One region of the Dyella jejuensis genome, then DNA from elsewhere that is predicted to be linked to it. Evidence: riboswitches for the same ligand, from Rfam matches in the RefSeq annotation. Region 1 holds a riboswitch; the other holds the start of a gene.
The links. A riboswitch is a leader RNA that binds a small molecule or an ion and turns the genes downstream of it on or off. The one in region 1 is predicted to bind fluoride.

Region 2: it holds a riboswitch for fluoride, as region 1 does, so the genes downstream of both, crcB (fluoride efflux transporter CrcB) here and ISP15_RS07575 (DUF190 domain-containing protein) in region 1, are expected to answer to the same signal.

What each region holds. Positions count from the first base shown of each region.
Region 1 covers NZ_JADIKJ010000007.1:44,545-52,329, reverse strand. The annotation lists gene ISP15_RS07585 (peptide MFS transporter) at 1-70, shown strand, start outside; gene ISP15_RS07580 (MurR/RpiR family transcriptional regulator) at 81-1,007, shown strand; fluoride riboswitch at 1,252-1,313, shown strand; gene ISP15_RS07575 (DUF190 domain-containing protein) at 1,542-1,865, shown strand; gene ISP15_RS07570 (hypothetical protein) at 1,897-3,192, opposite strand; gene ISP15_RS07565 (dynamin family protein) at 3,287-5,209, opposite strand; gene ISP15_RS07560 (proton-conducting transporter transmembrane domain-containing protein) at 5,224-7,200, opposite strand; gene ISP15_RS07555 (NADH-quinone oxidoreductase subunit B family protein) at 7,190-7,785, opposite strand, start outside.
Region 2 covers NZ_JADIKJ010000002.1:391,788-399,572, reverse strand. The annotation lists gene cfa (cyclopropane fatty acyl phospholipid synthase) at 1-1,100, opposite strand, end outside; gene ISP15_RS03500 (DUF190 domain-containing protein) at 1,097-1,459, opposite strand; gene crcB (fluoride efflux transporter CrcB) at 1,477-1,857, opposite strand; fluoride riboswitch at 1,932-2,007, opposite strand; gene ISP15_RS03490 (glycosyltransferase family 9 protein) at 2,099-3,208, opposite strand; gene ISP15_RS03485 (hypothetical protein) at 3,240-3,707, opposite strand; gene minE (cell division topological specificity factor MinE) at 3,885-4,160, opposite strand; gene minD (septum site-determining protein MinD) at 4,166-4,981, opposite strand; gene minC (septum site-determining protein MinC) at 5,020-5,808, opposite strand; gene ISP15_RS03465 (GNAT family N-acetyltransferase) at 5,977-6,600, opposite strand; gene ISP15_RS03460 (sensor histidine kinase) at 6,827-7,785, shown strand, end outside.

The DNA of each region.
Region 1 (7,785 bases):
CGTGGGCTTGCGCGCGGGCTATTCCGAAAAGCTTCCGGGCGCCGGCCTGACCACCCTGCCTTCCGGATGAAAGAACGGCCATGATCAAGGACTTGCAGCAAGAGCTCAAAGACCGCTGGGACGGTTTTACAGCGTCCGAACAGAAGATCGCCAGCTACATGCTGCAAAACATCCATGATGTGCCGTTCGAGACGGCCGTATCCCTGGGCGAGCACGTGGGCGTCAGCGCGATGACGGTGGGGCGGTTTTTGCGCAACCTTGGCTACGACGGAGTCGCCGAGCTGAAAGAGGCGCTGCGCGGAAAAGGCACATGGCAGCAGCTCTACACGGAGCCGGCGCCATCCAAGGATAGCGACGCGGTGGCCGCGCACCTGCAAGAAGAAATTCGCGCGTTATCCGAAGTCCATGCGCTGGTGGGGACGCATGAATGGAACTCTGTCGTGAAGCAATTGGTGTCGGCCGATCGCGTATCGGTGGCGAGCTTTCAGCATGCGGGCTTCCTGGGCCAGGGGCTTGCCAAGATGCTGCAACAGGTCCGGCCCAACGTCTCGTTCCATTCCGGTAGCGATGGCGCTTATCTGGACATGCTGCTCGATTCAACGCGCAAAAGTTGCGTGGTACTGATTGATGTGCGCCGTTACTTCAAGCAGTTCCGTCCTCTCGCCACGGAGGTGGCGGCGAGAGGTATTCCGCTGGTATTGATCACGGACACCGACTGTTACTGGGCTCGCGAACTTACCCCGCATGTGTTGATGGTTCGGGCGAATTGGGTTTGGCATAGTTACAGTGGCCTGATCAGTCTTTTCAGCCTGCTGATTGCGTCGGCCATCCAACAAAGCGGCAATGTCATGGGGCGTATCGGCAGCGTCAACGAGTTGCGGCAGAAGCTGGTGGGTTATATGGGCTCGTCATCAAGGAAGGATCTCGAGCCATCGGCTGGCGCTCGCAAGGCGCATAGGCCGGTTAGGAAACCTGCGACTGGCGAAAAATCAAAAAAGCCGCGCTAAGCCCTGTTGCATTCCTGCATTGCCCCGCAGGGCCGCGTACCCAGGCCACACCAGCGAAAGCGCGCCGGCAACTTGGTGAAGCGATAACCAGGCAGCCTTATCACCGACTATTGCTCAGTCTATCCGGGGGCACAGGCGCTGTTGATACAGGCATGGCTCCCTGGATTATTGATCAGGCAAACCAGTAATGCCGCGGCAGACGGCCCGGCTATTGACGTAATCCCGTCTTGCTGCTCGACTATGGACGCACCTGGGAGATGGCATGCCTCCCTGAACCGCCGCAAGGCTGATGATGCCTACCAACCCGTGCTTTCGGGTGGAGGCGCTGTATCGACGCTACCCGTGAGCTCGGCCGCTGTTTATTGTCACCGAGTATTGCACGCCCCTGGATATGCCGACTTTTATCCCTTTTTTGCCTGATGCCGACTTGAGCCGGTGTGGATTGGCGAGCGCGTTCAGGCATGACGAGTGTGCGTGGTGCAACGCGGCATACCGGTGCGTTTTTGGCTGACTTCGTCATTGGAGGCGCTCGTTATGAAAGGTTATTCCCTTCGTTTCTACATGCACGAGAACCAGAAGCACCGCGGCATGCTGCTCTACGAATGGGTTCTGGAGAAGGCCAAGGCGACCCACGTCCACGGTGGATCGGTCTTTAAGGCCATCGCGGGCTTTGGGCGCCACGGGGTGATGCACGAGCAACATTTCTTCGAACTGGCGGGTGATATGACGGTCCTGGTGGAGTTCATCGTGGACGACACCGACGCGGCCAAGTTGCTGGAGATCGTCCACGAGGACGGGGCGCCCTTGTTCTGGGCCAAGTTCCCGGCTGAATTCGGTATCGCCGGCGCGGCGGAATAACGCCGCTGCAGGAATGGCCGACGTCGCCACGTCATGGGCATCGGGACAGCAGTAGCAGATGCATGCATTTCAGGGGATGAAGACACCATGCCCAGAGCGGTATGTCCGCACGGGACAGGCGGATATGCCGCGCCTGGATGCGGTGCCGCAAGACGGCATAGGCCTGCCGCCGCACATGGCGGTCACGGTCGCCCAGTCGATCGGCAAGCCAGTGTCCCGTTTCGAAGGGTTCCAGCCGTTCGACTGCTGCCGCGGCGGCGGCGCGCACGTGCGAATCGGGGTGTCGTAGCAACGCTTTGAGCGAGATCGCACTGGGGGAAGTCCATCGATGCAGGCCTGCCACAAGCTCACCTTCTGAAACGACAGCCATCACGCGGTACAAACTGGCGGCATCGTGGCGGGTTAATTGCAGCAACCGCGTCAACAGCCAATAGCGTCCCCAGATATCCGAAGCATGGGCATTGCCATAGACGTCTGTTTCCCTATCGATGTGCAAGGCCTCCAATGCCGGCTCAACCAACGGCTGCTCCACTTCTTGAAGGCGATCACGGCAGTCGAAGGCCAATAGCGGCTCTTTGCTCAACGCACCATGTAAAAGCGCCGCCACGATGGAGGGAGCCTGCCTATCGCGCACGACCAGCGCCGCGGCACCTTGCACCATCGGGCTAGCATGGTCGAGTGCCTGGTCCGTTAGGTTTTCCGTTACGGTTACGTTCGCGGCGGCCAGCCAGCGGAACGCACGGATGAGCGCCAGACGGATGCGTGGCGTGTCCTGCGAAGGATCCAGCCAGGCCTGGATTGCTGCCAATAACGGCCGGATGCTTTCTGGTCGCAATGCTTGGAGCGCCGATTCGGCAGGGGCGGCGAGCACATCATCGGTCAGCAAGCCGACTATCGATGGCAGCAAGCTCGCTAATCCCAAGGTCCCCGCCGCACGAACGGCGGATGGCAATCGCTCACTTTGAATGCCCCAGGCAACGTCGTTTTCGGTAGCATTCTGTTGCGTCACCAGCGCCTTGATCGCCGCATCCTTGACTCGGTATTCGGATTCGAACAGTTCGGGCGGCAAATCGTGCAAGGGCTGGGCACGAAGGAGCTTGCGCAGCAGCTTCGGTACGCGCGCATCGTGCAGGCGTCCCAGCATCTCCACTGCCAGCACACGTGATTGGGAGACCGGCTGGGGACCGTGCTCGAGGTAGCTGGCCAGCGGGTCGATGGCGCGAGAGCCCAGGGCGGCGATAGCCTCGATGGCCATTTCGCGCCGGGCCAAATCGTCAAGCCATGCAGCGACCTGGGCGGTATCGTCCGGAGTAGTCGGATCGCTCATGGAGTTGCCGCCAGCAATGCGTCGACGTGGCGCGTCACGGCGCGATCGCCGCACGGCATTCGGGGCAGAGGAGAGCGTTCGAGGCGGCCATGGCCTAGCCAGGGCGCTGCGAAATGCTTGCCGATGCTCGGGGATCCGGTTCGCCTAGCCATGTGACGAGCCGTTCGAGATCGGCTTGAAGTACATGGATGTCGGTTTGGCGTTCGGAAAGCGGGGCGTCCGCCGATTCCATGGCGTGGTGACGTAGCTGCAGCACGCTTTGATCCAACCAATGATTCAGTTCGTTGGCGTACCCATCGAAGCTTTGCGTCAACCGGTCATCCAGTACACGCTGCAGGTGCCGCCGCAGCAACGGACGACGCCATAGACGCGGCCCCGAACCTGCCGATACGCAGAATTTGTTTGGCAACGCCGCGGCGAAGGGCGGCACGCCACGTAGCACCTGGGCAACGGTATCCGGATCCATGTCGCGGGTTACGCGGCGCAGCTCATCCAGGACATCACGGACCACCGCATCGGCGAGGGCGGCCGCACGATCAGACAGGTCTTTCTCTGTCAGGGTCACGCCAGCGGGGGTTTGCGTCGCCATTTCTTCGATAATGACCTCCGGTCCGCGTTCCGCGAGGCGGCGGATCAGGCTGTGCAGTGCGGGTTGGACCTCTTCCAGATCCGCCAGGATATCGGCATGGACCGCCGGTGCATCGTTCACGAAAGCGGATGCAGGTTGCTCCGCGATCGCCTGTTGCAAGGTGGTGCGCACTCGATTGGCCAGATCCAGCACGCGGTGCCGGTGGCGGATGCCGGCTTGCTCCGCGGCTTCCCGGAGATTTTTCCGGAATGCGTTGTCCAGCCATGTTTTCAGCGCGGCGCGGTGCTCAGGCTCTACGCTGACGGCGCAGACGGTTATCGGTTTTTGCAAGGCCTCGCCAAGCACCTGCGTCACGTACTCGCGCTGTTGTTCCAACGCGCTGCCCGCTACGGTATCGGCCTTGGTGAGCACGACCAGCCAATGCGCGCCCGCATCGCGAAGTGCGCGGACAATATCCAGGTCCTGCGGCATCAGGGTCGCTGCCGCGTCGATGGCGACGATGCCCATGTCACAACGCGGCAAATAATCCAGCGCATGGGCGGAGGCGTGCGTATGCAGCGATCCGAGGCCAGGCGTATCGGCCAGCACGATCCCATCCTGAAGTATCGGCGCGGGAAAATGGATGCTTACTTCGCGCAAGCGACGACGATTGCCAGGATTGCCCGCTTCATCGACGTAGCTACGCAGGTTCTCAGGCGCAACGGTTTCCATTACGCCCTCGACATCCATGGCACGAATGTCAAGGGTTTCTCCGTAACGAATGCGTGTGACCACCGTCGTCACCGGCACGGCTCCCACGGGAAGCAACGGATGGCCAAGCAGAGCATTGACCAGGGATGACTTGCCGCTGCTGACGCGCCCGAGCAAGGCCACTTCCATGCGATCGCCTTGCTCGCGAGCCAGCAAGGCTTCAAGGCGGCTGCGGTATTCGAACAATCGATGGCGCTCGATGATCTCCGCCAGCGCGGCAAGCGGGGCGTCATCGGTGCCTGTCGGTAACCGCAATGGCTCCCGGCGGAGCTCGCTGCCCATGGTTTTAAGCAGCATGGCCAATTCGGCGGACAAGGCGCGGCAGGCTTGCTCGTCTTCCGTGCTTATTTCTCCGTAACCGCGCAAATTGCGTGGGCGAAGCTCATACACCGCATTGCGGATTAGCGCCAGGCGGGTCTCGAAATTCCAGGACGCCTCGATCAGGTCGTCATGCTGGTAATCGATCTGATACGTATCCATGAAGCGGCGCATGACGGCTCGCAGCCGCGCCATATGGGCCATCAAGGTGTCGATACGCTCTTGCGGAGGGAAATGGCGGTAATGGCGGAACAGCGCGTCTTTGTCGTCGCCGCGCAGTTGTGCAATCGACTCGTCCACCTCGCGTTCGATATGGCGCAGAGTGGTGGCGAGATAGCGGCGGTGGTTATCGGAAAACATGCCCCGCCGGTGATTCAGGTGAGGCCGAGCGCAAGGATGAGCACCAACAATACCCCTACCATGCCCAGGTAAATGTTCATATGGCCCGATTGCAGCGGTCCAAGTGCCTTGGCCATGCTCTGTACGATCCGCGTTGGCGTGCGAAATACGGCGGCCTCGAATAGTGGTGACACCCTGGCGCTATGGCGCATCTCCTGGACAAAATATTCGCTGTGGTTCTGCTCTTGCTCCACGTCGTCCGTGGGGCGATAGATGAAGGCGTAGAACGTGCGCATGGCATTGGAAAACGCCAGCGGCGTGGTGGTGCCATGGGCGGGCTTGGGCAGGCCTCCAAACCACACGCCGACCCGGCGCAGACGATGACGTCGACGCGAAAGTCCGAGCAAGGCCAGAGGCAGGAGCGCCAATAGCGGACAGACAATGACCAGCTTGGTGGGGGAAATAAAGGCGAAGGTATTGGTCAGCGGAACGAGGATCAGGCCGTCGTGCAAAGGCACCGCCGATACATCGGCGAAACGCGCATGTACCGCGCTGTCGACCGCGCTCAACCACCAAGGCATGCCGACGGCCAGGGCCAGGACGGCCAGGCCGAGCAAACCGGTGGCCCATGCATGGCCGTGTCCCGCACCCGGCGATATTTTTGGCGCATCGCCGAGTATGCCGAGTCCCGCAAGCTTGACGAACGTTGCGAACGCAATCGCCGCCGTTAATGCCATGCCCGCTCCGGCGAGCGACAAGGTAAGCCGTCCGGCCATGCCAGCCAGATGGAAGCCCTGGAACAGCGTTTGGAACGTAAACCATTCACTTACAAAACCTGCCTGGGGCGGCATCGCCGCCAGGCTCATGCTGGCGAACACCACGCCGATGCCGTAGAGCCAGGGGCTGCGCCGCAGTAATCCGCGCTGGATCAGTTCGTATTTGCCGCTTGCGCGATAAGCGCCATCGGCCGCCAGCATGAGAGCACCCTTGGCCAGGGCATGGCCGGCCAGATGCAGCAGCGCCACCGCAAAGCTGAGGCCCGCGAGTGCCGCAAGCCCTTCGCCGCGGAACAGTTGGCTGGCGCCCAGCATGGTCACCGCGATCGCGGCATTCTCGGCCGAAGAAAAGGCCAGCAGGCGACGCCAGTCGCTTTCCTGGAATGCATACAGCACCGCAAGGATGGCGCTGAATACGCCTACGGCTACGGTGATGATGGCGAGCGCCACGTCGCTGGGAAGCCAGTTGGTGAAGGCCCGTGCCAAGGCGAAGAAAGCCGCGTTCAAAACCACGCCCGACAGGAGCGCGCCACTGGCGCCGCTGCCTTGCCCGTAGGCGCCGGGATACCATTCGTAGAATGGCAATAGTCCCAGCTTGGCACCGAAACCGATCAAGAGCAGCAGGCCGATCACCACGCGCCGCCATGTCGCGAAAGCCGCGCCAACGCCCACGAAGCTGTCAAAGTCGATAGCGCCGGCGCTATGCATGAGCATAAGCATGGCGGCAAGCAGTGCCACTGCCCCGACTTCCAGCAGGGACAACATGAAGAAGAGCCCATGGCCTTCACACGTGTCGCCGAGTTTTTCGCCGATCAACAACACGGCGCCGCCAAGGCTCATGACTTCCCAGGCCACCAGGAAACTCACCGCATCTTGTAAACCGAAGCAGCCCAGCGCGCCCAGCATGGACAACGCGGCGCCCGCACACCAACTGCGCCAACGAAATGACGTCGTGCCCAGCGCCGTGGCGAAGAAGGCGGCGATCGCGCCGAACAACAGCAGCCAAAGAGCGTCGGGGGCAAGCATGAATCGCATGCTGCCCATCGGTCCCCATGGTGCGGCAAGGACGGGCATCGCTAGCCCCGTGGGTAATTGCCATAGCGCGGCGATAATGAGCAACAAGGCGCCCACGGCCAGGCAGATGCGCGCGAGCATGCGTCCGATCCCGGCACAGGCCAGTAACAGGCACAACAACCACGACACTGCGGCGAGGGGAGCTAGCCATTCAGGACGCATGGGCGCGGCCTCCCTGGATGCGTTGCGGTTTGCGTTCCAGCAACAGCAGAAGTGCTTCGATGATGGCCGCCGGATTGGGCGGGCAACCCGGCAACCACACATCGACCGGAAGAATGCCATCCAGGCCGTGCCCGCCTGCGTAAGTATCCGCGCTTACCCCGCCGCACACGGCGCAGGTGCCGCAGGCAAGCACGCGACGCGGCTCGGGCATTGCTTCCCAGGTGGCCAGCAATGGCTCGCGCATGGCCGCGGTAACGGTGCCGGTGACCAGTAACAGATCGGCTGCACGCGGGGAGGGCGTGAAAAAAATGCCCAATCGATGCAGGTTGTAGAAGGGGTTGACCAGGGCCTGCAACTCCGATTCGCATCCGTTGCACGAACCCGCGTCGACGTGGCGGATATGCAGGCTGCCGCGGAAACTCGCTTCAATATGCGACGTCAGCGCTCGCGCCAAAGGCATATCGGGATCCAGCGACCACACCAGATCCTCGCGCTCGCGCACGCCGAAAGCCCATTCGGTGCCGGTCTGCAAGGTGTCGCTGGGGCACGCTTCGACGCACAGCTGGCAGGCAATGCACCGGCCAT
Region 2 (7,785 bases), on a different contig from region 1:
CCGCCGGGCACGCCGTTCGGGCTGAGCGTGAGCTGCCAAAGCTGGTCGCGCCGGCTGCGGAAGACGGCCGTCGATACTGAAAGATAGAAGCGCCACATGCGACGGAAGCGCTCGTCGTAACTCGTTGGGAGGCCAGGCCATGCGGCCTCGACATTCGCGTGCCAGGCGCTGAGGGTGCGATCGTAATCGGTGCCGAAGTTGTGCCAGTCCTCGACGACGAACAGGCCTTCCAGTGCTGCGGTAACCTGGCTGGCAGCGGGAATCATCGAATTGGGAAAGATGTATTTCTCGATCCACGGATCAGGCCGCCCGGGTGCCTGGTTGGTGCCGATACAGTGCAGCAGGAACAAGCCGTCTTCTTTCAGGCATCGGCGCGCGACCTCGAAATACTCCCGGTAATTCTTGCCGCCGACATGCTCGAACATGCCGATCGACATGATCGCATCGAAGGGTTCGTCGAGCTCGCGATAATCCTGCAGGCGAATCTCGACCGGCAGGCCCTGGCACAGTTCGCGCGCGAAGGCTGCCTGCTCATTGGAGACGGTAATGCCAACGCCAGTGACGCCATACCGTTCGGCCGCAAACTTCAGCGCCTCGCCCCAGCCGCAGCCGATGTCGAGCACGCGCATGCCAGGCTGCAGGCGCAGCTTGCGGCAGATCAGGTCGAGCTTGGCTTCTTGCGCATCGTCGAGGTTGTCGGCCTTTGCCCAGTAGCCACAGGAATAAACCAGCCGCTTGCCGAGCATCGCCTTGAACAGATCGTTGCCAAGATCGTAGTGCACCTTGCCGATCTCGAACGCATGCTGGCCGCGTTGCAGATTGATGAAGCGCGCCTTGAGATGGGCGATCAGCGTATCCAGCGACTTGAGGTGTTCGTCCAGATGGCTGCTGAGGATTTTGGTGAACATGCCGGGAAGATCCTGCGCATCCCACCATCCATCCATATACGCTTCGCCCAGGCCTAGCGAGCCGTGCGCGAATACACGTGCATACAGCTGCTCATCATGGACTTGAAGATCCGTCGGAGCGGGTCCGTCGATGCGCACGCCCGCCGTGTCCAGGAGATCGGCGGCGCGTTGCCGCAAGGAATCCTGATTCATCCGTTCACTTCCTTGCCCAAGACGCCAAAATGTACCGGCGACCATGCGTAGACCAGGTCAACGCCGGCTTCGCGCACGAGCCGCAGCAAGGTCTGCGCGTTCGGTTCGCTGAGCAGGAATTCGATCTTTTGCGGAAGGTCGTCAGCGAGTTCGAAAAAAGCTTCCTGGTGCAGCACGCCGTGCCGCCCGAATCCGGCCGTGGCGCGAAATACCGAGCCTCCGCCCAGCCGATGGCGCTTGGCCAGTTCCAGCAGCCACTCCGATACCAGCAGCCCATCGTGCCTGGCACGCACGTGCGTATAGAAACGCAGGAAGACGCCTTTGCCCGGATCGTGGTCGAACGAAGTTTCGATGCTCATGGCTTGCTCGATCCTTATCAATGGCGCAGTAATCCGCGCGTCAGGAAGATGCCCAGGATGGTCATGGCGAGGCTGCCGACCAGATGCACCGCGACATGGGCCCCGAACCAGGCCAATTGCCCGCGCAGCAGCAATGTATTGGCCTCGGCGGAGAAGGTCGAGAATGTAGTCAGGCCACCGAGAAAGCCGGTCATCGCGAACAGCCGCCATTCCGGCGGCAGGGCTTGGAAATGTTCGAAGATGCCCATCATGCAACCCATGATCAGGCCGCCGCTGAGGTTGGCGGCCAGGGTGCCCAGGGGCAGGGTGGGAAAAAGAGGGTTGAGCAGGATGCTGAGCAGCCAGCGCATCCAGCATCCGATCGCGCCGCCCAGGCCGACGGCAAGAAATCCGCTCATGCTCACGTTGTGTGGTCTCCCGATAGCGATAGATCGGTTCCACGGCAACAGGCACGCCTGCGCCGCCGGAATCCGGTAGTGCAGGCATCATCAACCTTTCGGTGGTTCGCCCCGGCTCGGGACGGGAGGCATGCCATCTCCCTCATGTTGAACATGCTAGCCGATGCCATGGCCGGCTGAACAGCGCATGCCTGCGCAGATGGCGGGCGCGCCTGTTCGTGACCTGCGATCGGATGCTTCGCTAGCGGTCCGTCGCTTGCTGTACGTGGTTGAACTCCGGCATGGCTGCGATGGTACGCGCCACCTCTTCCGGCGCGACGCCTTGCGCGGCAACCGCATGGCGAGAGGGGCCATAAGGCCCCCATTCGCCCACATTGGTTACCGTGAAGATGCCCATGGTGGGAACCTCCGACGCGCAGGCCAGATGCATGATGCCGCAGTCTGCACTGATATAGACGTCCAAACCGGACAGCACGCTGGCGAGCTTGCGCAGGTCGCTGGAATAATAGGCGGGATAGCGTGAGCCCAGCATCGATGCGCCCGACGCTGGCAGGATCTCCACGATGCGGTGCGCCGGATGGTGCGCTTCCAATCCCCGGATGAAGCGCATCCACCAGTCTTCGCCGAGCAGCTTGTTGCCGGTTGCATTGGCAAAGATGCCGATCACGCCATGGCCTGGCGATGCCGAGCCGCCGGCGGCGAGCGAACGGATCAGCGCGGCGCGGCCGTGCTCGCGTTCGACGGCATCCAGGCGAATGTCCGGGACTGGATAATCCGCCGTGGTATCGCGGCCCATGGCGCTGCGCAGCAAGTAGACCGGGCGGCGTCCCTTGCTCTCGTCCGGCGGCAGTGGAACCGCGTGGGTGATTTCGCCATGTTTTTTCGGGCTGCTGAAGCCGAGGGTGTAGGTGGCATTCGACAGCAGCATCAGCAGGCGGCCGGTTTGCGACAACGGATCGGCATCGATCGCCAGGTCGTACCGGATCTTGCGCATGCGCCGCAGCGTGCCGAAGAACTGGAACGGGTGCCCGACCCCATGTGCCGGCAGGCGAAAGAGACGCTGCACGTTGAAGAAATGGCCGTAGACGCCGCCGGCGACCGGGCTGCGCGTGAGGATGTCGATTTCCGCGGCGGGATAGACCTTTTCCAGTTCCGACAGCAGCGGCGTCAGCAACAATGTATTGCCGAGGCTGTGGCTGACATGGCAGACCAGGATGCGGTAGATGCCCTTGGCTGGCAACGGTTCGGCAGTCGGCTGTCCGTGGCTGCCGAAAACCAGGCGCATCAGCCGGCGCGCTGCGCGGCGACGCAGGTCATTGATGGGGTCGTAGTAACGGGTGTTCTTCAGCACGGCAATCTGGATGGCAACAGGGCGACGGCGACTATACCGGTTCGCCGCCTCGCGTAAGCAGCTTGTGGTCGATCAGCCAGGCCCTGGCATCTTCCGCATCGTGCTCGAACCAGGCGCGGGCGGAGCCGAGCCGGAACGAATAGCCCCAGGCATCCATGTCCATCATTACCCGTTCGCTGCCGACGCCGGGCAACATGCCGCCCAACACGATCTGCAAGTAGCAAACGGCATCTTCTTCGGCGATCGAGTCGGTGGCATCGGTATGCACGCCGGCGCGGCGTTCCGGCGGCAGCACGATCAGATGGCCGGCTTCATGCAGGACCGAGTGCACGGGCGTGTCGCCGCGCGCGTAGACCGTGCTACCGATGATGCCGGCTTCGTCCTCGCCCCAGTAGCTGCCGGGAATGGCTTCGCCGTCGGCCACGCGGACCAGGTTCAGGCCGTAATGGGCGAGCAGGGCTTCGATGGCGGCAGTGTCGAGGTCGGCGAGACGGAGCATGGCGTATGCATGATGCTTTCTGCCGAGAGCGGGCAGGGTTGAGGGGTTTCCCTCGCGAAAGGCTGACCTTGGCGCAGTCATGTGAAAGGGTCGAAACCCTTCCGTGCTGGGAAAAACCGGGGGTCAGAGTAGCCGCTTAGCCCAATCCGCTCCCTGAAAGGAGCGGGAACAAAAACATCAGGTCGCGGCGCCGCCCGCCGGCTTCCCGTCCGGCAACGCCACCGACAGTTCCAGCACCTCGTGCCCGCTGTCGCGCTCGACATTGATGTTGATCGCATCCAGGTCGACGTTGACGTACTTCTTGATGACCTCGAGCAATTCGTTGCGCATCAGTGGCAGGTAATCGGGGGCGCCACGAGTGGAGCGCTCCTGCGCGACGATGATGCGCAGGCGCTCCTTCGCGACGACGGCGGTCGGTTCTGGCTTGCGCTTGAGGAAATCGAGGATACCCATGGCGGTCAACCTCCGAATACGCGCTGGAAGAAGCCCTTCTTGGGTGCGTCGAGAAAGCGCATCGGGCGTTCTTCGCCAAGGATGCGGGCCACGGTGTCGCGATAGGCCTGCCCGGCGTGGGAGTTTTCGTCGACGATCACCGGCACGCCCGCGTTGGATGCAGCCAGTACGTTTTCCGATTCCGGGATCACGCCGACGACGCTGATGCCCAGGATTTCTTCCACGTCCTTCACGCTGAGCATTTCGCCCTGGTCCACCCGCGAAGGGTTGTAGCGCGTCAATAGCAGGTGCTGGGTGATGGCGCCATCGCCGCGTTCGGCGCGGCGCGTCTTGCTGGCGAGCAGGCCAAGGATGCGGTCGGAGTCGCGCACCGACGATACTTCCGGATTGACCACCACCACGGCGTGGTCGGCGAAATACATGGCCAGGTGCGCGCCTTTCTCGATGCCCGCCGGCGAGTCGCAGACGATGTAGTCGAAGCCGTCCTTGGACAGGTCCTCGAGCACTTTTTCCACGCCTTCCTGGGTCAATGCATCTTTGTCGCGCGTCTGGCTGGCGGCGAGCACATAGAGGTTGTCGTAACGCTTGTCCTTGATCAGTGCCTGCTTGATCGTGGCCTCGCCATGCACGACGTTGACGAAGTCGTACACGACGCGGCGTTCGCAGCCCATGATCAGATCGAGGTTGCGCAGGCCGACGTCGAAGTCGATCACCGCCACCTTCTTGCCGGCCATCGCCAAGCCCGTGGCAAGCGAGGCGCTGGTCGTGGTCTTGCCGACACCACCCTTGCCGGACGTTACAACGATAATCTCAGCACTCAAGGCTCATCTCCGCTGGTGTTCTTTATAATTAGTCGTAGTTATTTCAAAGGCGCAATCAGCAATTTGTCGCCATCGAGCCAGCATTGCACAGACTGGCCCTCCAGGTCTTTCGGTATCTGCTCGAACACGCGGTAATGGCCGGCGATGGCGACCAGTTCAGCCCGGAAGTCCGAGACGAAGATGCGCGCTTTCACGTCGCCCTGCGCGCCGGCCATGGCGCGACCCTTGAGGCTGCCATAGACGTGGATGCTGCCATCGGCGATCACTTCGGCGCCATTGGCGATCGCACCGGCAATCACCAGGTCGCGATCGCGCGCATAGACCTGCTGGCCCGACCGCACCGCGCCTTCATGGTGCTGCGCGCCGATGGAGCCCGCCTGGGGCGACAGGACCGGTTCGCGAATCGGCGCGGCGGGCACGGGCGCGGCGGCCGCCGGCGCGGCACTCGGCGCCGGCGACGGCATATTGCCGCCATCGGCAGGTTCGTAGGCAGCGCGGAACTTGGCAATCAGCGGCAGGCCCATGCGCTGCGCCAGCGCTTCGGTGGCGCTGGTGCCGTAAGCAAGACCGACCGGCAACATGCCGGCACTGCGCACGGCTTCGAGCAAGGCATCGACGGTGCCGTCATCGGGCAGGTTGAGCAGGTGGCTCAGGTCCAGCACCACCGCGGCCCGCGAGAACAACTGCGGCGCGGAACGCACGCGGCGTTCCAGTTCTTCGCACAAGCTCGCCGCGTCGGGCCGGCGAACGCGCACGCAGGCGATGCCCACCTGGCCGAAGCGCAAGTCGCAAGCTTCATTGGATTCCACCACTGAACCCGCCTTCATACGCTACGTACCCCATGCCGGAAGCGGACTGTGGGCAGGTTGAGGAAGAACCAGGAAGCGTATGGCGAGAGGTGGCTAAGTGATGACCTGGGCATAGGCATATGGGCAAACGGATCGGGCGCGCAGGATGGTTTCTGCGTGGAGCACGCGGCGTATGCGGGGCGGTTCTCATTCATGGGGGCCGCTCCCGGGAAGGCGACGCGCTTGGGAGCCGTGGGTGAATTGAGGTCCGCGGCCAGCCAGCCAGGGCAGGTCGGGCAGGCCGCTGTGTTCAAGATAGGTATCGCGCACGAACGCATAGCTCGGCAGATCCTTGGCGAGCAAGCTTACCTGTGGCCCATGCTCGCCCATGCGCTGCTGGCCGACTTCCTGGAAGCCATAGGTGCCGTGGAACAGCACCACCACATCGTCGCAAGGCTCCAGGAATACCTCGCAGGTCAGCAGCGGTACCCGCACTTCGGCGAAGCTGTTCACGTCGCAATAAAAGATGCGCCCCAAGCCGTGCCGGCGGTAGGCGTTGGCGATGACGATGCGGTCGATGTAGACGAACGACGGATAGTGCGCGCTGAACCAACGGTAGTTGGGGCTGGCGTAGTCGCCGCCGTCGCGCAGGGCGATCAGGAAACCGGCCAGCTGACCGTCGATTTCGGCCACGCGGAAGTAATCGGCGTGCTCGTAGAAGTAGCGCAACTGCGCGGCGTCCAGGGCGAGAATGGAGCGACCGGCGATATTGTTGAGCGCCAGTACGGCATCCAGGTCGTGCTCGTGCACGTCGCGGATGGCAAGGGCCATTCGTTGCTCCGCAGTAAAGTGGTTGCTGGTAAGACCGGCTGACGGCCCAGATCGGACGCATTATGGCATGTGGCAACTGGCGGCACATCCCGTGTTGCGGCATGTAAAACCTTTGTAAATGCGGTTGCCTGGAGATATCCCGGACGGATCGCTGTGGTCGCCGTCGAGGCGGGAGGGATGACTTCCCGCGCATTACACCGTCCGGGCGCAGGCCTATGATGGGGCCATGGCGATAACCAACTTCAACCATATCCGGCTGCTGCGCATCACTGGGCTGATCGTCTATCTTTGCGTCGGCACCCCATTGTTCACGAGCTGGGCGGTGGAGCGCCTGGACTTGCTGCACCGGCCTAATTTCGCGCTGCTGCTGTTTACGCTGTTCTACCTGGTGTTCGGCGTGCTGTATCTGCTGGTCACCGAGAATCTCGGTTCTCGCACCCATGTAGGCTCGCGTCTGGTTGGACTGCTGCTGATGACCGCGGCGGCGCTGCTGGTGGGCTGGTACAGCCATAGTGGCCTGGCGGCGATCCTGATGGTGGTCGTGGCCGTGGTGCTGCCCTGGCTGGTGCCGTTCTGGATCGGAGTGGCCTGGATCGTGTTCCAGACGCTATGCCTTTCCGTACTGTTCTCCACTTTTGCCGAGTTCAAGCACAGCTTTACGCTGGGCGTGTTGCAGGCGAGCCTCTACACCGCTTTCTCGATGCTCGGCTTCGTCTCCTCGATGGTGGCCAGCCAACAGGCCGAGGAGCGCGAGGCCCAGCGCCGCCTCAACTCCGAACTGCGCGCTACCCGGGCCCTGCTCGCCGAATCCACCCGCATTGCCGAGCGCATGCGCATCGCGCGCGAGCTGCACGACCTCATCGGCCATCACCTCACCGCGCTGAGCCTCAACCTGGAAGTGGCCAGCCATCTCAGCAACGAAGCCGCCTCGCTGCATGTGCGCAAGGCGCAGAGTACGGCGCGGCTGTTGCTGGCCGACGTGCGCGAAGCGGTCAGCGAGTTGCGGCAAGATGATGCGATCGATCTCACCCAGGCGCTGCAGAGCCTGATCGATGGCGTGCCCAGCCTGCATGTGCACATTGCCACGCCGCCGCGCTTCAGTGTGGAAGATCCGCGCCGGGCACAGGTGCTGCTGCGTTGTGTGCAGGAGATCATTACCAATACGGCCAAACATGCCGGCGCGCG